Mesorhizobium onobrychidis: one gene and its partners. The protein of the gene in region 1 interacts with the protein of each later gene in a pairwise test. Links are inferred from orthologs where the notes say so. Each region holds a gene or a part of one and is shown in the gene's direction. Other genes may lie near its edges. The genes, in order: ybgC, secA and IHQ72_RS26035.

What was found.
Region 2: the proteins of ybgC (region 1) and secA interact in binary tests that used the Escherichia coli proteins (3 or more experiments, as listed by UniProt). The link is inferred for Mesorhizobium onobrychidis from one-to-one orthologs.
Region 3: the proteins of ybgC (region 1) and IHQ72_RS26035 interact in binary tests that used the Escherichia coli proteins (3 or more experiments, as listed by UniProt). The link is inferred for Mesorhizobium onobrychidis from one-to-one orthologs.

Annotation. Positions count from the first base shown.
Region 1 is NZ_CP062229.1:1,249,501-1,255,756, forward strand. Bases 1,930-4,616 are described here. They hold ybgC (tol-pal system-associated acyl-CoA thioesterase), read left to right. Parts: upstream 1,930-2,879; coding sequence 2,880-3,353; downstream 3,354-4,616. Other genes in these bases: IHQ72_RS06040 (glycoside hydrolase family 5 protein), read right to left, coding at 1,930-2,745; tolQ (protein TolQ), read left to right, coding at 3,633-4,343; tolR (protein TolR), read left to right, coding at 4,353-4,616. In the rest of the region: IHQ72_RS06030 (heme-binding protein), read left to right, coding at 1-273; more of IHQ72_RS06040, read right to left, coding at 1,495-1,929; more of tolR, read left to right, coding at 4,617-4,811; cell envelope integrity protein TolA, read left to right, coding at 4,819-5,976; Tol-Pal system beta propeller repeat protein TolB, read left to right, coding at 6,044-6,256.
Region 2 is NZ_CP062229.1:1,570,110-1,576,929, reverse strand. Bases 1,075-4,325 are described here. They hold secA (preprotein translocase subunit SecA), read left to right. Parts: upstream 1,075-1,392; coding sequence 1,393-4,125; downstream 4,126-4,325. Other genes in these bases: IHQ72_RS07770 (hypothetical protein), read right to left, coding at 4,271-4,325; IHQ72_RS07780 (peptidylprolyl isomerase), read right to left, coding at 1,075-1,141. Outside these bases: more of IHQ72_RS07780, read right to left, coding at 227-1,074; more of IHQ72_RS07770, read right to left, coding at 4,326-4,444; IHQ72_RS07765 (NAD(P)-dependent oxidoreductase), read left to right, coding at 4,847-5,797; IHQ72_RS07755 (lipopolysaccharide biosynthesis protein), read left to right, coding at 6,683-6,820. UniProt on the Escherichia coli protein: Required for protein export, interacts with the SecYEG preprotein conducting channel.
Region 3 is NZ_CP062229.1:5,218,957-5,225,339, reverse strand. What follows is about bases 1,466-4,279. They hold IHQ72_RS26035 (acyl carrier protein), read left to right. Parts: upstream 1,466-2,661; coding sequence 2,662-2,898; downstream 2,899-4,279. Other genes in these bases: fabF (beta-ketoacyl-ACP synthase II), read left to right, coding at 2,933-4,195; fabG (3-oxoacyl-[acyl-carrier-protein] reductase), read left to right, coding at 1,735-2,472; fabD (ACP S-malonyltransferase), read left to right, coding at 1,466-1,676. Outside these bases: IHQ72_RS26050 (LTA synthase family protein), read right to left, coding at 1-455; more of fabD, read left to right, coding at 723-1,465; endolytic transglycosylase MltG, read left to right, coding at 4,298-5,524; IHQ72_RS26020 (YicC/YloC family endoribonuclease), read left to right, coding at 5,704-6,383. UniProt on the Escherichia coli protein: Carrier of the growing fatty acid chain in fatty acid biosynthesis.

The DNA of each region.
Region 1 (6,256 bases):
GAGACCGCCGGGATCGTCAATATTCCCTTCATCGTAAGGCAGGCCAACGCGGCCGAAATGATTTCGACTTTCTGGATAATGGAATTGGACGAGCTGACGCCCGCGGGAACGCCGCGCCTCATTCTGCAATATCTGCAAATCGTGCTTCTCGATTTCTTCCCGCGTCGCGATGGTCTGCCGGGCCTGATAAGATGGCCCCATGTCAGCATCAACACGATGGAGAAGGTCGCGGATGCCGACGCAATGAAGACAGCGGCGCCAGCCACGCCCTGATGCATGTCACCCAAAAGTGCGCAGCGGTTTTGGGGCAACGACATGCATAGAAACAAACATTTGAAGCGCGTCGCATGAATCCTTTCAAACGCGGCGCGCTTTGAGCCTGGTCCATCCCGACAGCGGGATGGGGCTCTATCTCAATGTTTGAGCACCGGATTTTCCCAAAACCGGTACCCACTTTTGGGTCCGATGCTTTAGCTGCGCAAAATCTCCTAATCCTGGTCAGCTTGCCGGCACATTTGCGGATTTTAACGCGAAGCCTCGCGCTGTGGGACGACGATCCCGCGAACGACGGAGCTGAGCGATGATCACCAGACGTGGCTTCCTGCGCCTCATCGGCGGTTCGTTCTTATCGGCCGTGTCGCTCAGCGCTTATGCGGTTGGCCTGGAGCCGATGTTGCTGACGCATGTAAAGCGCTATTCATTGACGCCGCCAAACTGGCCTGCAGGATTGCGGCTTCGCGTTGTCGCTCTCGCCGATATTCATGCTTGCCGGCCATGGATGACGCCGGAGCGGATTAAGTCGCTTGCCGAACGGGCGAACGCCCTGCAGCCGGATCTGATTGTCCTGCTTGGCGACTATGCATCCGGCACTCGCCTGGTGACGGACTAGGTGGATTCCTCCGAATGGGCGCCGGCCTTGTCCGGTCTGAAGGCGCCGCTCGGCGTGTGGTCGATCCTTGGCAATCACGACTGGTGGGAGGACCTTTCCGCGCAAAAAGCCGGGTTGGGGCCGACGGTGGCGCGCAGGGCGCTCGAGAGCGCCGGTATCCCGGTCTTAGAAAACGATGTCGTCCGCCTGGAAAAGGACGGGCATGGCTTCTGGGTCGCCGGACTTGCGGACCAACTTGCGCTGCGGCCGGGCAAAGCCTGGGGCCGCAGCAGATTCAAAGGACTGGACGACCTGCATGGCACGCTGGCAAAGGTAAGCGACAAGGCTCCCGTTATTCTGCTCGCTCATGAGCCGGACATATTTCCCAAGGTCCCGTCACGGATATCGTTGACCCTTTCGGGCCATACCCATGGCGGACAGGTGCGGTTGCTCGGCTATTCTCCGGTCGTGCCATCCCGCTTCGGCAACCGTTTTGCCTATGGCCATGTCGTGGAGGAGAACCGCAACCTGATCGTCTCCGGAGGCCTCGGCTTCAGCATCCTGCCGGTGCGTTTTGGGATGCGCCCAGAGATTCTTTCGATCGAACTGGGTTCAGCCTGAACCGCTCAATGAAGGGACTTGATCATCTCCATCACATCCGGCTCTGCCTTGTCGCCGTCAAAAGCGTCGACGATGCCGAAGGCGCCGCCATAGCTCCAGACCGACCATGCGAAGCCATGGGCTTCGGCGCGCGCGATCATGTCCCTGACATAAGCGGCGCGGTATTCGGCCGGCATCACATAGGCATTGCCGTATTCCTGGCGGATCATGCCGAATTCGCCCAATGTGATGTTCTCCGGCTTGATGCCGTTGGCCTTTGCCCAGGCTTCGACCCTGGTGAACGGCGCATCCATCGTCTCGAGCAGCTTCTCGTCCGTATCGATGCTGGCGACCTGCTCGTCGAGATAGGCAAGCAGACCGCTTTGCCGCGTCCATGGCGCCTCGGCCTTGATCCTTGCCCGGATCGTGTCGAGCGTAGCATCCAGCTGGGCGCGCGGGACGGCGCTGAGCGGATATGGCAGGCCGATCACGTAGGGGATGAAGTCGCCGGCCCAGGTCGCGCCCTGGTGGGTCAGCAGGAACGGCTCGTGCGAGTGAAAAGTCCAGATGACGTTGTCGTCCGGGATCGCCTTCGGATCGATCTTTGCCAGCGATGCCGCATTGGAATAGCAGGCGCCGGTCAGGATCAGGGTGAGCTTGGTGGCCGACGAACGCGCCGCCGCGAACAGTCTCTGCTGGCGCTCCGGCCAGAGGCCGGTGCCGTCGGCGTCACAGTCGACGACCGGCTCGTTCATCGGCTCGAAAGCGACTTGGCGCGGATCCTCATCGGCCAGCGTGCGCGCCATCTTGCGCACCATTTCGACATAGGCGTCGAACATTTGTGGATCGTCCATCACCTCGCCCATGCCGACCTTGCGGCTGCTGCCGCTGGGGATCAGATGCATGTCGACGATCACTTTCAGTCTGGCACGGTTGATCGTGCGCACCGAGCCCAGCACGCTGGCATAGAGCTCGTCGCGCAGCGCCAGCGCCTCGCCGGACAGGAACGGCGACGGATCGACCGGCATGCGCAGGAAATCGAAGCCGGCGCTCTTCAGCGCCTTAAGGTCATCGTCGTTAAGGAATTTGCGCCATTCCGGATAGGGCAGGATTGCCTGCGGGTCGCTCCATTTGTCCTCGCCCGGCCAGGTCGTCCATTGGTCAAGATTGAGGCCGCGCTTCATCGAAAAACTGGCTGCCTGGCCCGGCAGCACCAGCGCGGCCAGCACAAGCAGCGCCGCCATCAGGGTCTTGATCATCCCGGTCAACAATGCCATCGGGGTTAATGCGCCAAGTTAATGCGTGTCGCCCAAAAGTGTGTAGCGGTTTTTGGACAACGACACGCACGGAAACAATTACCTAAAGCGCGTCGCGCTTCAGGTGCCCGGTCAGGCCCGAAAAGGAAAGCGCAATGGACGATCATGGTGAATCGGCGACGCTCTGCGCCGGGCTTTCCGGCGCGCTGACGGAATTCGGCCACCGGCTGATGGCGCGGGTCTATTATGCCGACACCGATTTCTCCGGCGTCGTCTACCACGCGCGCTATCTCGAATTCTTCGAGCGTGGCCGTTCCGATTATCTCAGGCTTGCCGGCGTCCATCACACCGAGCTCGCCGAGGGCAAGCATGGCGAAAAAATAGTCTGGGTGGTGCGGCGCATGGAGATCGACTTCCGTGGATCCGCCCGCATGGACGACATCCTGACCATCGAGACGCGCACCGAGGACATTTCGGGCGCCCGCATCTTCATGGCGCAGCAGCTGAAGCGCGGCGGCGAGGTGCTGGTCGAGGCGCGGGTCGAGGCGGCGATCATCGGCGAGAATGGCCGGCCAAGACGTTTTCCGAAGGAATGGATCGCAGCCTTCATACCGAACGCAAATCGGTAAGTTACTGACGCCGGTGATCCGCTGACGATGCCGGGCGGCTCGCCCAAGGCGCGGCAATGCGCCGCGCTGTACGTCCTAACCCATCCTTAACCATAACGGTTCATGAAGAGGGTGGTGAAGATTGGAGGAATCCAGCGCCTTCCTTTCACCAACATTTTCCCCGAAAAGGCCGCCAACGGTGCATTTTGGGGTTATTCCGCAAGCGTTGCGCAAACGGACCACAAGGGATGCCCATGGGCCAGCCGCCAGCCGTGCCCGGAAAATCTTAAGGACGTAACCATGGAAAATATCGCACTCGCCGAACCGGGCGCGCATTTGTCGATTTGGGCGCTGTTCATGCAGGCCGGCTGGGTGGTCAAGCTGGTCATGATCGGGCTGCTCTGCGCCTCGATCTGGACCTGGGCGATCATCGTCGACAAGCTCGTCGCCTATGGCCGCATGCGGCTCGCGCTCAATCGCTTCGAACAGGTGTTCTGGTCCGGGCAGTCGCTGGAGGAGCTCTACCGCACCCTCGCCGACCGCAAGACCACAGGCATGGGCGCCATCTTCGTCGCCGCCATGCGCGAATGGAAGAAGAGCTTCGAGAAGGGCGCGAAATCGCCGCTCGGCCTGCAGACCCGCATCGACAAGGCGATGGACCTAGCGCTGACCCGCGAAATGGAAAAGCTGGAAGGACGGCTTGGCTTTCTCGCCACCACCGGCTCGGCGGCGCCCTTCATCGGCCTGTTCGGCACCGTGATCGGCATCATGACCTCGTTCCAGGCGATCGCCGCATCCAAGAATACCAGCCTGTCGGTGGTCGCACCCGGCATTGCCGAAGCGCTGCTGGCCACGGCAATAGGCCTGCTCGCGGCTATCCCCGCTGTCATCGCCTACAACAAGCTGTCGTCGGACGCGAGCAAGATCGCCGTGCGCATGGAAGGGTTCGCGGACGAGTTCTCCGCCATACTCTCGCGCCAAATCGATGAAAAAGTCGCGCAGAAGACCTGAGGAACAATCATGGGAATGTCTGTAGGCGCGGGTGGCGGAGGACGCGGTGGTCGCGGCCACAGGCGGCGCGGCCGCCATCACGCGATGATATCGGAAATCAACGTCACGCCGATGGTCGACGTGATGCTGGTGCTGTTGATCATCTTCATGGTCGCGGCGCCATTGCTGACGGTCGGCGTGCCGATCGACCTGCCGGACACACAGGCCAAGGCGATGAACGCCGATACACAGCCTATAACCGTGTCCATCAACCCGGTCGGCCAGATTTACCTGCAGGAAACTGAGATCCCGATCGAGGAACTGGTGGCGAAGCTGCAGGCGATCTCCAAGACCGGCTACGACGAGCGCATTTTCATCAGGGGTGACAAGGCGACGGATTACGGGACGGCCATGAAGGTGATGGCCCGCATCTCGGCCGCCGGCTACAAGAATATCGGCCTGGTTTCACTGCAGGAACAGGATCAATAGACGCAAGATGAGGACCGGCCTCACCACATCGGTGATCTTGCATGCGGTCGTGATCGGCTTCGGCCTGTTCACGCTGTCGGCGCCGGCTGCATTGCCGGCGTCCGATGCCGAGTCGCTGGCGGTCGAAATCGTGCCGATGGAAGCGATCGCGCAAATACAGAAAGGCGACAAGAAAGCTGCGGTGAGTGAAAAGCCGGCTCCATTGCCGACCCAGCGCCCGGACATCGTTCCCGACGCGCAGACGGTCGGCGACAACAGCGTCGATACCGACAAGCCGCCGACGCCGGAACCCAAGCCCCAGCCGGTCGATAAGGCTGAGGCGCCGCCGCCCGCGCCGACGCCGAAAGAGAAGCCAAAGCCCGAGGATGTGCCGAAGCCGAAGGAGCAGCCCAAGCCTGTCCCGGCGACCGAGGTCGCACCGGTGCCGCAGCCGAAGGAAGAGGTCAAGCCCGAGCCGGTCAAGCAGGCGGAGCCAAAACCGACTCCGGCCAAGGAACCGGCGCCGACGCCGCCGCAGGACAAGACCGCCGCCATCGACCCGAAGCCTGAGGTCAAGCCGGACGCCGTCGCCGAAGCGATTGCCAAGGAACCGCCAACCGAGGAGACGCAGCTTCCGGACTCTGCGCCGGCCCCGCAGGCGCGGCCAAAGCCGCAGCCGGCCCAGGCCGAAAGCGCCAAGGCACCCGAGCGCAAGGACGCCGACAAGCCGGTCAAGGAAGCCTCGTCAAAGCCGAAATCTGAAGACAAGCAGTTCAACGCCGACGAGATTTCGGCGCTGCTCGACAAGCGGAAGCCGTCCGGCGGCGGCGCCAAGCGTTCGACCCAGCAGGCGTCGCTCGGCGCCGACAAGGATCAGGGCCAGAAGCTTTCAAGGTCGGAGCAGGGGGCGTTGGAGGCCCAGCTTGGTGGTTGCTGGACACTGCCGGTAGGGCTCGAGGGTTCCGAGAATTTCATCGTCGTAGTCCGGTTCAACCTGGACGCCTCCGGCAAGCTGGACGGACGGCCATCCGTCGAAAAGTCGAGCGGAAACCGCCCGTTCGACGAAAGTGCCGTGCGCGCGGTTCAGAAATGCGATGTGGCCGGCCTGCAGGTTCCCGCAGGCAAACAAGACATCTGGGCCGACGTCCGGGTCACGTTCGATCCGAGGGAGATGCTGGGCCTGTAGGCCCGGCGCCCGTAGAATCATTGAAGAGAAGCGAGAAGACATGAAATCCATCCTCAAGCCGCTCCTGATGATCGTAGCGATGGCGCTGGGCATGACTGCCGCCGCCACCTTGCCGGCGCGGGCGCTCGTTGAGCTCAACGTCAACAAAGGCAATGTCGAGCCGCTGCCGATCGCCATCACCGATTTCCAGGGCGGCGATGCGTTGGGCGCGGAGATTTCCGACATCGTCAGCGCAGACCTGAAACGCTCCGGCCTGTTCGCGCCGATCGACAAGAGCGCC
Region 2 (6,820 bases), 320 kb from region 1 along the record:
GCCAAGACGGAAGAGGGGTGCTGGCCGGAGCGCTGTCGGTGCCAAGCTGGAACACCCCTCATCCGACCGAGCGGAGCCTGTCCTCGGGCTTGCCGGAGGCAAGACCCGTAGGCTCGGCCACCTTCTCCCACAAGGGGAGAAGGGAAGACCTGACGCAACGCCCATAAAGTGGCGGGCAAACTCAAACCTGAACCGACTGCCCTGCTTGCCCCAGCCTCACGTTGGACTACTTGGTGTTTTCCAGCGCGTCGACCGTCTTCTTCAGCTTCTCGTCCGGGATCTCGACTTTGGCCTCGGCGCGCAGCGACTTGACCAGCGCGATATATTTGTCGCGGATGACCGCCTGACGGGCCTGGTCCTTGACCTGGTCGAAGGCCGGCGGCTGCTTGGCGCGCTTGTCCTCGACCTGGATGACATGCCAGCCGAACTGCGACTGCACCGGCTGCTCGGTGTATTTGCCGACCGCCAGCGCGAAGACCGCCTTGTCGAACTCCGGCACCATCTGGCCGGGTCCGAACCAGCCGAGATCGCCGCCGCTGGTCTTGCCGCTCGGATCGCTGGTGTGCTCGTTGGCGAGTTTCTGGAAATCGGCGCCGCCGTCGAGCTGCTTGATGATCGCATCGGCCTCTTCCTTCGACTTCACGAGGATGTGACGGGCATGCACCTCGTTGGTCGGCGGCGTGTTGGCGATTTCCTGGTCGTAGCGGGCGCGAACCTCGGCATCCGTAACCTTGCCGACGACATCCTTCTCGACCATCTCGCCATGCAGGGCGCGCTGCTGCAGGAACGCCATGCGGCGCTGGAAGTCTGGATCCTTGTCGAGGCCGGTGGTGACCGCCTGGGCGGCCATGACCTTGATCTCTATCGCCGCCGAAAGTGCTGCGGCGCGGCGCTGTTCGGGCGGCATCTGCGCGAACTGCTGCGACAGCTCGCCTTCGGCAAGCGCAAGGTCTGCCTCGGTCAGCGTCTGGCCGTTGATCGTGGCGACCACGCCGTTCGGATCGACCGGCGCGGCCGGTTGGGCCGGGGCTGGTTGGGCAGGCGCGGCGTCCTGCGCCATCAGTGGCGACAGCGACAAAGCCGACAGCCCGAATGCCAGGCCGAGGCTGGCGAGCGACGCGCGGCGGAACAATAAGGACATACGATTAACTCCAATAGGGGATAGCTAGAGCAGGATGGCTTCCAGACCAGCCAGATTGTGGCGGAATTTGGCACGGTCGTCAGGGCGAGCGCGCCGTTGACATCGATTGAGCCCCCTCTTATCTGTCCAACGACTTTGCGTCCAGAACCGTTTTCCGGGCGCTTTTTGCGTTTGTCCGCGTTTCACGTGGATTTGATGGGGCCGCCGGCACCCGTCGCAACGACTTGGAATGCTATCGAAAGGACCATTGAATGGTCAGTTTTGGCGGTCTCGCCCGTAAGGTTTTCGGCTCCTCCAACGATCGCCGGGTCAAGTCGACCCGACCGCGCGTCGAAGCGATCAACGCCATGGAAAACGAGATGCGGGCGCTCTCCGACGCCGAGCTGACGGCCCGCACGGAAAAATTCCGCCAGGACGTTGCCAACGGCGCCAGCCTCGATGATCTGCTGGTGCCGGCCTTCGCCACCGTGCGCGAAGCGGCGCGCCGCGTGCTCGGCATGCGCCCGTTCGACGTGCAGCTGATCGGCGGCATGGTGCTGCACAATGGCGGCATCGCCGAGATGCGCACCGGCGAGGGCAAGACGCTTGTCGCCACGCTGCCCGTCTATCTCAACGCGCTCGCCGGCAAGGGCGTCCATGTCGTCACCGTCAACGACTACCTTGCCACACGCGACTCCGAATGGATGGGCCGCGTCTATAAATTCCTCGGCCTTACCGTCGGCGTCATCGTCCATGGCCTGTCCGACGAGGAACGCGCCGCCGCCTATGCCGCCGACGTCACCTACGCCACCAACAACGAGCTCGGCTTCGACTATCTGCGCGACAACATGAAATTCGAGCGCGCGCAGATGGTGCAGCGCGGCCACAGCTACGCGATCGTCGACGAGGTCGACTCCATCCTGGTCGACGAGGCGCGCACGCCGCTGATCATTTCCGGTCCGCTCGAGGACCGCTCGGAAATGTACAACACCATCGATGCCTTCATGCTGAAGCTCGAGCCGGCCGACTACGAGATCGATGAGAAGCAGAAGACCTCGATCTTCACCGAGGAGGGCACCGAGAAGCTGGAGAACCTTTTGCGCGACGCCGACCTGCTCAAGGGCGAGTCGCTCTACGACGTCGAGAACGTCGCCATCGTCCACCACGTCAACAATGCGCTGAAGGCGCACCAGCTGTTCCAGAAGGACAAGGACTATATCGTGCGCAACGGCGAGATCGTCATCATCGACGAATTCACCGGCCGCATGATGCCCGGCCGCCGCTATTCGGAAGGCCTGCACCAGGCGCTCGAGGCCAAGGAGCATGTGGCGATCCAGCCGGAGAACCAGACGCTCGCCTCCGTCACCTTCCAGAATTATTTCCGCCTCTACAAGAAGCTCGCCGGCATGACCGGCACGGCGCTGACCGAGGCCGAGGAATTCGGCAACATCTACAATCTCGACGTCACCGAGATCCCGACCAATCTGCCGGTCATCCGTATCGACGAGGACGACGAGGTCTACCGGACCGTCGAGGAGAAATACAAGGCGATCGTCAAGGAGATCAAGGAAGCCCGCACCAAGGGCCAGCCGACGCTGGTCGGCACCACCTCGATCGAGAAATCCGAGCTGCTGGCCGCGCGCCTGCGCAAGGAAGGCTTCACCGACTTCGAGGTGCTGAACGCCCGCCACCACGAGCGTGAGGCGGCGATCGTCGCCCAGGCCGGAAAACCCGGCGCCATCACCATTGCGACCAACATGGCCGGCCGCGGCACCGACATCCAGCTCGGCGGCAATGCCGACATGCGCATCGCCGAAGAGCTTGGCGATATGCCGACTGGCCCCGAGCGCGAAGCCAGGGAAAAGGCAATCCGCGACGACGTCGCCCGGCTGAAGGAAAAGGCGCTCGCCGCCGGCGGCCTCTACGTGCTCGCCACCGAACGCCATGAAAGCCGCCGCATCGACAACCAGTTGCGCGGCCGCTCAGGCCGCCAGGGCGATCCCGGCCGCTCAAAGTTCTTCCTGTCGCTGCAGGACGATCTGATGCGCATCTTCGGCTCCGAGCGCATGGACGGCATGCTGCAGAAGCTCGGCCTCAAGGAAGACGAGGCGATCATCCACCCCTGGATCAACAAGGCGCTGGAAAAGGCGCAGAAGAAGGTCGAGGCGCGCAACTTCGACATCCGCAAGAACCTGCTGAAATATGATGACGTCTCGAACGACCAGCGCAAGGTGGTGTTCGAGCAGCGCCTCGAGCTGATGGACGGTGAGGGCCTCTCCGAGACCATCGCCGAAATGCGCGAGGGCGTCATCGACGAGATCGTCGCCAAGGCCATTCCCGAAAACGCCTATGCCGAGCAGTGGAACGTCGCCGGCCTCAAGGCCGAGGTCGCCGAATTCCTCAATCTCGACCTGCCGATCGAGGACTGGGTCAAGGAAGAGGGCATTGCCGAGGACGACATCCGCGAGCGCATCAGCCAGGCCGCCGAAACTGCCGCCAAGGAGCGTGCCGAGCGCTTCGGCCCCGACGTGATGACCTATGTCGAGCGCTCGGTGGTGCTGCAGACGCTCGACCATCTGTGGCGCGAGCACATCGTCAACCTCGATCATCTGCGCTCGGTCGTCGGCTTCCGCGGCTACGCCCAGCGCGACCCGCTGCAGGAATACAAGGGCGAGGCGTTCGAGCTGTTCCAGGCTATGCTCGGCAATCTGCGCCAGGCCGTCACCGCGCAATTGATGCGTGTCGAGCTGGTCCGCCAGGCCGCCGAAGCGCCGCCGCCCGAGGCGCCCGATATGTTCGGCAGCCATCTCGACGGCACCACCGGCGAGGACGATTTTAACGGCGGCGAGACCGGGCTTCTGGTTCGCCAGGAGACCAACGCCATCGTCGCCCCCGAAAACCGCGACCCAAACAACCCCGCCACCTGGGGCAAGGTCGGCCGCAATGAGGCCTGCCCGTGTGGTTCAGGCAAGAAGTACAAGCATTGCCATGGGGCGTTTGCGTAAGCTTGCCTTCGCCCCGTTCACGGGGAGAAGGTGCCGGCAGGCGGATGAGGGGCGGCGCCGGCGTTCGCGGTTAGCCAATCTCCCCACCTGAGGGGGAGATGGCCGGCAGGCCAGAGGGGGCGCTGTCCCGCCGGCGTATCCGTTATTACGCCGCTTTCGGCCGCTCCATTTCAGCCTCGAGCTCGAACTTCAACTGCGCGGCCTCTTCCTCCGGCAGCCAAAGCACCATCTGGGGCACGATCTTGCGGTAGAGCCGAGTGCTGTCCTGATCCCAAGGCAACGTCTCCGCGCTGCGTGCCTCGGCGATAAGCCTGTGCAATCGCGCGCGCACCCGGTCCGGATCGCCGTGACAATAAACGGTCGGCGCATCCCATCGTAAGCGTCCGGCGTCCTACGCGGCTTGAGCGTTACGAGGACGCATTCGAGCTCAGAAGAAAGTTGCCAGACTACTTCATCGACTCGACCTTCTACGGAGCCGCGATGCTCGCGGAACTCGGTCGCCTTGACGAGGCGCGACAATGGGCCGAGCTGGCTGTTGCAAGGCCAGCACCCTGGAGGCGCAAGGCAGGCGAAGAAGACGTGCATTCAAATTATGCTCGAAAACAACCCCTACCGCAGCCCGGAGGACCAGCAGCATTTCGCAGATTCATTGCGCAAGGCCGGTGTGCTAGAATAGGCGGGAATATGCATCCGATCATTGCCTGTATCTTGGAGGTGCGAAGTGTCGGGCCAACCCATTACCGTTCTGATGGTCAATGAGTATCCTGACTACATCGACGCCAAAGTGTGGGCTGCTGAGCTGAAGAATCGTGTGCCGCAGCTGGAGTTCAGGCTTTGGCCAGACGTCGGGAACAAAGGAGACATAGATATAGTGCTGATCGACAAAGGCGCCAGTCCTGGCTTTTTCGACGCGATGACAGGACTGCGCGCCGTCGTCTATTTGGGGGCAGGTGTCGACGGTATTGATCTCCAAAGCTTTCCAAAGAGTGTTTCGCTCATTAGGCTCGCAACGCGTGAGCAGGCTTCGGAAGTGGTGCAGTACATCGTCCTTCGCGTTCTCTGCCAGCAACGGCATGTTGCGGAGTACATGAGTCAGCAAGCCCGCAAGATTTGGAGTCCGATCGCGCCGCGGAAGGTCTCCGAGACAAGAATTGTTGTGCTGGGTGCGGGCCGGATCGGTGGCTGGGCCGCAAAGCTGTTTGCGGACCTGGGCTACGACACTGCTGTCTGGTCTCGTCACCAGAAGACGCTTCCTGGCATACAGAGTTACTTTGGCCGTGCCCAGCTTGCGGACGCACTCACACTCCGGGACTACGTTATCTGTTCACTTCCCCTGACTGGTGACACTCGTGGGATACTGAACTCCAGTGCCTTTGGAAAAATGAAGCGAGGTGCCTACCTCGTGAATGTCGCCAGGGGCGCGCATGTCAACGAAGCCGACCTGATCCGCGCTCTCGACGAAGATCAGCTTTCTGGTGCTTGCCTTGACGTGTTTCAGCGTGAACCGCTGGAGGCCTCATCGCCACTGTGGAATCATCCCAAGGTGACCATCACACCTCATGTCGCGAGCTTCTGGGTGGATTCTGGAATCGACCAGGCCGCCGATCTCTGCGGTCAAGTCGCAAGAGGAGAGCCTCTGTCCAACAAGATCGACCTCGAACTGGGTTACTAACTCGAGGTAAGGGCCTCACCCCGAGACACGCAGAGCGGAGTGACCAGCCCCCACCGAGTGGTCCAGGGAGAATGTTAGTGTGGCCTTGGCTGCTGCGCCAAAGGCAGCATGGCCGGCGGAGTCGGTTGGGTAAGCGCAGCCGGCCATGCGGTTAGGCAGCCGAGCGCCTGCTGACGAAGCTCTCCAAGGTGACGATCGCTTACCACCTAGTGGCTGCCCTGCGGGATTTTGTCCGTAATTTCACATTTCATCTCTTCGCTGGCCGCTTTCCATCGGTTTCCATGTAGCGCTCCCATTTACGCGGGTGTCATTGTGGCACTGCTGTTCGATTGGCCGGCAATCTACCCAGTGCTAGCCGCGTGTTTGGCCGTGGTTATTGTCAACCCGCGGCGTAGAATCCTAAACGCCAAAAAGAGGCGCGACAGATACTATCGATCTTGATGCCGCATGCTCCACGGCAACAATTCGTCAATCCTATTGATCGGATGGTCGGCGATGCGAGCGAGGACGTCGCGAAGATAGGATTCGGGATCGAGACCGTTGAGCTTCGCGGTTTCGATCAGCAACAGGATCGCAGCGGCGCGCTCGCCGCCCTTGTCCGATCCGGCGAACAACCAGTTCTTGCGGCCGAGCGCGATCGGCCGGATCGCACGGGCTCCGGCAACTCCCGGCGTTCGCTCGCCCTCATAATGCCACCGGTATGACGAGCGCGCGTTGCCGCGCACCGGCGCGCCGCCCTCCGCTATGGCTCCGGGTGTTCGTCGCTCGAGAAGCCCAAATCGTTGGCTTTCGTCCGCTGCGCGGATCGCTCCCCACCCAACCGTTTCTTAATGTGTTCTCGTTAGACGCAGAGCCAGAAAAGAGGCGGAAAACGGAGAGTAGTGGGTGCGCTTTTCCGCGGCGACGACAGCCGGGCGGTTCCTGCCGCAGCGCCTTGCGCTGCGCGTAAAGCCGCTGCTTGGCCGTATCGATGCCGTGCTGTTCACCGCCGACGAGCGCGGCGAGGCCGGCCGCATGTCGCTG
Region 3 (6,383 bases), 4.0 Mb from region 1 along the record:
GCCAAGGCGAGGGCGGTTCCCGGGCGTTCGCGCACCAGAAGCGGCATCAGCGCCACGATCTGGCGTGAATAGAGGAAATCGGTCGGATAGAGCGGATCGCCGAGATAAAGCGATTTCTGATGGCCGACGAAGGCCAGCGCCAGGGTCAGCGGCGCGACGATCATCAGGCTCTGGTGGCTGCGGCCGAGCACGGCATCGAGGCCGATCAGGATCAGCGCGAAGATGATGATGGTGGTCCAGCCCGGCTTGAAGGGCTGCAGGAAGAAGGCGACGGTACCGGCAAAGTCGCCGCGCACGATCAGTTCGATCGCAAAAACCAGGATGGCGGCAGCGAGAAGGCTGACGAGGCCATAACGGATAACAGGCCATTTCCGGCCCGGCAGATAGCCGGTGGCCGGATCGCCTTCCAGAAACTGTGGCGCGGCTTTGCCAGCGCCCTTCCTAGTCCTTGCCACCTTACAATTCCCCCGACCATACACAAAAGCGTCATTGAGCTGTCATCGATATGTCACGAAAAGCTAGCGCCTGTGGCTGAAATAAGAAGAGCCAGCAAACGAATCGTGAGCGATTTTCATCATGAGTGATCGACAAAAAGCCTTTTGGAACAGGTACTCGGCCAGCAATACCGAGCCGGAGTGGCCCGGGTCGGGCCGATGGCGGACTTGACTTGCCCGCCCGCCTTGCGTCACAGGCAGGAAAAATCAGCCGCTTGGGAGCCACACATGGCCGTTGCATTCACCTTTCCGGGACAGGGCAGCCAAGCTGTCGGCATGGGCAAGGACCTCGCCGACGCCTTTCCGGAATCGCGGAAGATCTTCGAAGAGGTCGACGACGCGCTCGGCGAAAACCTGTCGAAGCTGATCTGGGAAGGGCCGGAAGAGACGCTGACGCTGACCGCCAATGCCCAGCCGGCGCTGATGGCGGTATCGCTCGCCGCGATCCGGGCACTGGAATCGCGCGGCTTCTCGCTGAAGGACAAGGTCGCCTATGTCGCCGGCCATTCGCTTGGCGAATATTCGGCACTTGCCGCCGCCGGTTTCGTTTCGGTCGCCGATGCGGCCCGGCTCTTGCGTATCCGCGGCAATGCCATGCAGGCGGCTGTGCCGGCCGGTGAAGGCGCCATGGCGGCGATCATCGGGCTGGAACAGGCCGATGTCGAAGCCGCCTGCGCTGAAGCGGCCAAAGGTTCAGCCAAAGATTCAGTTTGCCAGATCGCCAACGACAATGGCGGTGGCCAACTGGTGATCTCCGGCGCCAGGGCGGCGGTCGAGCTGGCGGCGAGACTGTGCATGGAAAAGGGCGCCAAGCGGGCGCTGATGCTGCAGGTCTCGGCGCCCTTCCATTCGGCGCTGATGGCACCGGCGGCCGAGGTCATGCGCGAGGCATTGGCCGAAGTCACGAAGAACGCGCCGTTCGTGCCCGTGGTCTCCAATGTGTCGGTCACTCCGTCCAGCGATCCGGACGCAATCGCCCGCCGCCTGGTCGAACAGGTGACCGGCCGCGTGCGCTGGCGCGAAACGGTGGAATGGTTCGACGCGAATGGCATTGCGACGCTTTACGAAGTGGGCGCCGGCAAGGTGCTGTCGGGACTGGCGCGGCGCATCAACCGCGATATGGCCACCGGCGCCGTCGGCACGCCGGCGGATGTCGACGCGGCGCTGGCGGCGCTCGCATAACCGCCAAGATTTGGCCCCACCCGTGTAGGGTGTTCTCTCTTAGATCAGGAGACAAGACATGTTCGAATTGACCGGCCGCAAGGCCCTCGTCACAGGCGCATCGGGAGGCATCGGCGAGGCGATCGCCAGGGTGCTGCATGCGCAGGGCGCCGTCGTCGGCCTGCACGGCACCCGCGTCGAAAAGCTGGAGACGCTGGCGGCCGAACTCGGCGACCGGGTCAAGCTGTTCCCGGCGAACCTTTCCAATCGCGACGAGGTCAAGGCGCTCGGCCAGAAGGTCGAGGCCGATCTCGAAGGCGTCGACATTCTCGTCAACAATGCCGGCATCACCAAGGACGGTCTGTTCGTACGCATGGCGGACGCCGACTGGGATACGGTGCTCGAAGTCAATCTGACCGCCGTGTTCCGGCTGACCCGCGAACTCACCCATCCGATGATGCGGCGCCGGCATGGCCGCATCATCAACATCACCTCCGTGGTTGGCGTCACCGGCAATCCCGGCCAGACCAATTACTGCGCCTCCAAGGCCGGCATGATCGGCTTTTCCAAGTCGCTGGCGCAGGAGATCGCCACCCGCAACATCACCGTCAACTGCGTCGCCCCGGGCTTTATCGAATCGGCGATGACCGACAAGCTCAACGACAAGCAGAAAGAGGCGATCATGGCGGCGATCCCGACACGGCGCATGGGCACCAGCGCCGAAGTCGCTTCCGCCGTCGCCTATCTCGCTTCCAACGAAGCTGCCTATGTCACCGGCCAGACCATTCACGTGAATGGCGGCATGGCGATGATTTGACAGTTGCGGGAAAACACCCCTTTTCGCCTTGGACCCGGGCCGATTTTCGTGTAATGCGGCCCGCAACCCGGCGGTTCGGGCAAAAACCGGTCCGGTGCCGTTGCGTTTCCGACAGGACCATCTTTCAGCTTGATTAGCGGCATTCTGCCCGCTAACGAAGACAGACAAACAAAAGACGAGGATGCCCAAATGAGTGACACCGCAGAGCGCGTCAAGAAGATCGTTATCGAGCACCTTGGCGTCGATGCCGACAAGGTGACGGAGCAGGCGAGCTTCATCGATGATCTGGGCGCGGACAGTCTCGACACGGTCGAACTCGTCATGGCGTTCGAAGAAGAATTCGGCGTCGAGATCCCGGACGATGCGGCCGAAACCATCCTGACTGTTGGCGATGCGGTGAAGTACATCGATAAGGCTTCTGCCTGACGCTATTTGCAGTCATCACCGAGGAGGACCTGCGATGAGGCGTGTCGTCGTCACGGGCCTTGGGCTGCTTTCGCCCTTCGGCGTAGGCTTCGAGCATGGCTGGAAGGAGCTTCTTACCGGCCGCAGCGCAGCCAAGCGCATCACCGAGTTCGAGGTGGAGGATCTTGCCTGCAAGGTCGCCCACGTCATTCCCCGCGGCAATGGTGAGAACGCCACCTTCAATCCCGAGGCCGTTCTCGAGCCGAAGGAACTGCGCAAAATCGGCGACTTCATCCTGTACGGGATCGCGGCCGCCGACGAGGCGCTGAAGGATTCCGGGTGGGCGCCGAAGTCGCATGAGGAGCAGTGCGCCACCGGCGTGCTGATCGGCTCCGGCATCGGCGGCATCGAAGGCATCGCCGAGAACGCGATGATCCTGAAGGAGCGCGGTCCGCGCCGCATCAGCCCGTTCTTCATCCCCGGCCAGATCATCAATCTCGTCTCCGGCCAGGTTTCGATCCGGCATGGGCTGAAAGGCCCCAACCACGCCGTCGTCACCGCATGCTCCACCGGCGCGCATGCCATCGGCGATGCCGCTCGACTGATCATGTGGGGCGATGCCGACGTGATGGTCGCGGGCGGCACCGAGGCGCCGGTGACGCGGCTGTCGATCGCCGGTTTCGCAGCCTGCCGTGCGCTGTCCACCGACCGCAACGACGCTCCGGAAACGGCCTCGCGTCCCTATGACCGCGACCGCGACGGCTTCGTCATGGGCGAGGGCGCCGGCGTCGTCATTCTGGAGGAACTGGAACACGCCAAGGCACGCGGCGCCAAGATCTATGCCGAGGTCACCGGTTACGGCCTGACCGGCGATGCCTATCACATCACCGCGCCGGCCGAAGATGGCGACGGCGCCTTCCGCTGCATGGTTGCGGCGCTGAACCGGGCCAAGCTGACGCCCGCAGACGTCGACTACATCAACGCGCACGGCACCTCGACCATGGCCGACACGATCGAGCTCGGCGCCGTCGAGCGGCTGGTAGGCAACGCCGCGTCGAAAATATCGATGTCGTCGACCAAATCGTCGATAGGCCATCTCCTGGGTGCGGCGGGCGCCGCCGAGGCGATCTTTTCGATCCTCGCGATTCGCGACAACATCGCGCCGGCCACCATCAATCTCGACAACCCAGAGCGCGAAACGGCGATCGACCTGGTGCCGCACAAGCCGCGCGCCCGCCAGATCGACGTGGCGCTGTCCAATTCCTTCGGCTTCGGCGGCACCAACGCCTCCCTGGTCTTCCAGCGCTACAATGGCTGACCGGTCCGCCGGCCGGCACAGTGTATGCGTGCCGTCAATTTTGCCATATTCGCCCCTACTCTGCCCAAGGGGATTCGTTGCAAGACCAAACGGTAGGGCGCCATGAACACGAACGGGGAATTCGGGCAACGGTCCGCACCGTCGGGTCCGATCGTGCCGAAGACGGCCAGCGAAGCATTGCGGCCTGAAGCCGGCACGCCGCCGCCCAAGCGCTCGCGCGCCTCGCGCAGCCAGTTCGTCGTGTTCATGAACTTCGTCATCTCCTTGGTGATGCTGTTGGTTCTGGCGGCCGGTTTTGCATTGTATTTCGGTAAGCAGGAATTCAACGAGCCCGGCCCGTCGGCCAATGCCGACACCTTCCTGGTCAAGCCGAACACCGGCGTCCAGGAAATTGCAGAGCAGCTCGAGCGGCGTGGACTGATCAGCGACGCGCGCATCTTCCGCCTTGGCGTGCGTGCCTTTGGCAATGATTCGGAACTGAAGGCCGGGGAATACGAGATCAAGCCGCAGGCCTCCATGCGCGACATCATGGAGTTGCTGAAGAGCGGCAAGTCGGTGATGTATTCGCTGACCGTCCCCGAGGGACTGACGGTCGAGCAGGCGCTGCAGCGCATCGCCGATCAGGCAGCGCTCGACGGCGATATGCCGGCGACCATTCCACCCGAGGGCAGCCTTGCCACCGACACGCTGCGTTTCACCCGCGGCGCGACACGCCAGCAGATGGTCGAGAAGCTTTTGGCGAATCAGAAGAAGCTGGTCCAGGATGTCTGGCAGCGGCGCGCCCCCGATCTGCCTCTGGCCAATGTCGACGACTTCGTCATCCTGGCTTCGATCGTCGAGAAGGAGACGGGCAAGGGCGACGAACGCTCACGGGTCGCCGCCGTCTTCCTCAACCGGCTGGCCAAGGGCATGCGGCTGCAGTCCGATCCGACCATTATCTACGGCCTGTTCGGCGGCAAGGGCAAACCCGCCGACCGCCCGATCTACCAGTCGGACATCAAGAAGCCGACGCCCTACAACACCTATCTGATCAATGGCCTGCCGCCGACGCCGATCGCCAATCCCGGCCGAGCGGCGCTGGAGGCGGTAGCCAACCCGTCGAAGACCGACGACCTCTATTTCGTCGCCGATGGCACCGGCGGTCACGTCTTTGCCGCGACGCTCGCCGAGCACAATGAGAACGTCGCCCGTTACCGGGCGCTGCAGAAGAAGCTGGCCGATGAAGCCGCCAAGGCCGGTGCTGACAAGGCCGACGCCGCCAAGGTGGAAGGTCAGACCGATGCGCCGGTTGACGGCGGCGATGGCGATGCGGGAGCGGCGGCGCAGTAGCGCCGGACGGTTCTGGGATCGTCCCTCCGATTCGTTGACGGCGGCGGACGTGCTGATTTTGTGATCAGGAGCGTCTGCGTCCGATCCGGCGCGAAGAGGCGCTCCGGCATTTTGAAGCCGCGCATGATCTGGCCCGGAACCGCTTCCGGGATCATGCGCCAGGGGGAAGCAAGGGTATCATGAATTTGCAGAGCATGACCGGTTTTGCGCGGGCCGTCGCCGAACATGACGGCACGTCGATCGCCTGGGAGGCCAAGTCGGTCAACGGCAAGAGCGTCGAGGTCAGGCTGCGGCTGCCGCAGGGCATCGAGCGACTGGAGCCGGCCGTCAGGCAGACGGTGCAAAAGCGCTTTGCGCGCGGCAATTTCCAGGCAACGCTGACCGTCGGCCGCGCCGCCGGCCAGCAGGCGCAGCCAGTGGTCAACGAGGCCTTCCTTAGGGATCTGGCGGGGCTGGCCAAGCGGCTGCAGGAGCAGTTCGGCGCGGCGCCTGCGACAGCCGACGGGCTGCTTTCGCTACGCGGCGTGCTCGACATCCCCGAAACCACCGAGACCGAAGAGGCGCGGGCGGCGCTCGACAGCGCGATTCTCTCGGCGCTCGAAGTGGCGCTGGGAGGGCTGGAGCAGGCACGGCAGGGCGAGGGCGCCGCCCTGCGCTCGCTACTGTCCGGCCATATCGACGCTATCGAGGCGCTGACGCTGCGCGCCGAGGCCGATCCGTCGCGCGAGCCGGCGGTGATCCGCGAACGGATTGCCGAGCAGGTTCGGCTGCTGATGGATGCCTCCGCCAATCTCGACGCCAGCCGGTTGCATATGGAAGCGGCGTTCCTGGCCACCAAGGCCGACATCCGCGAGGAGAT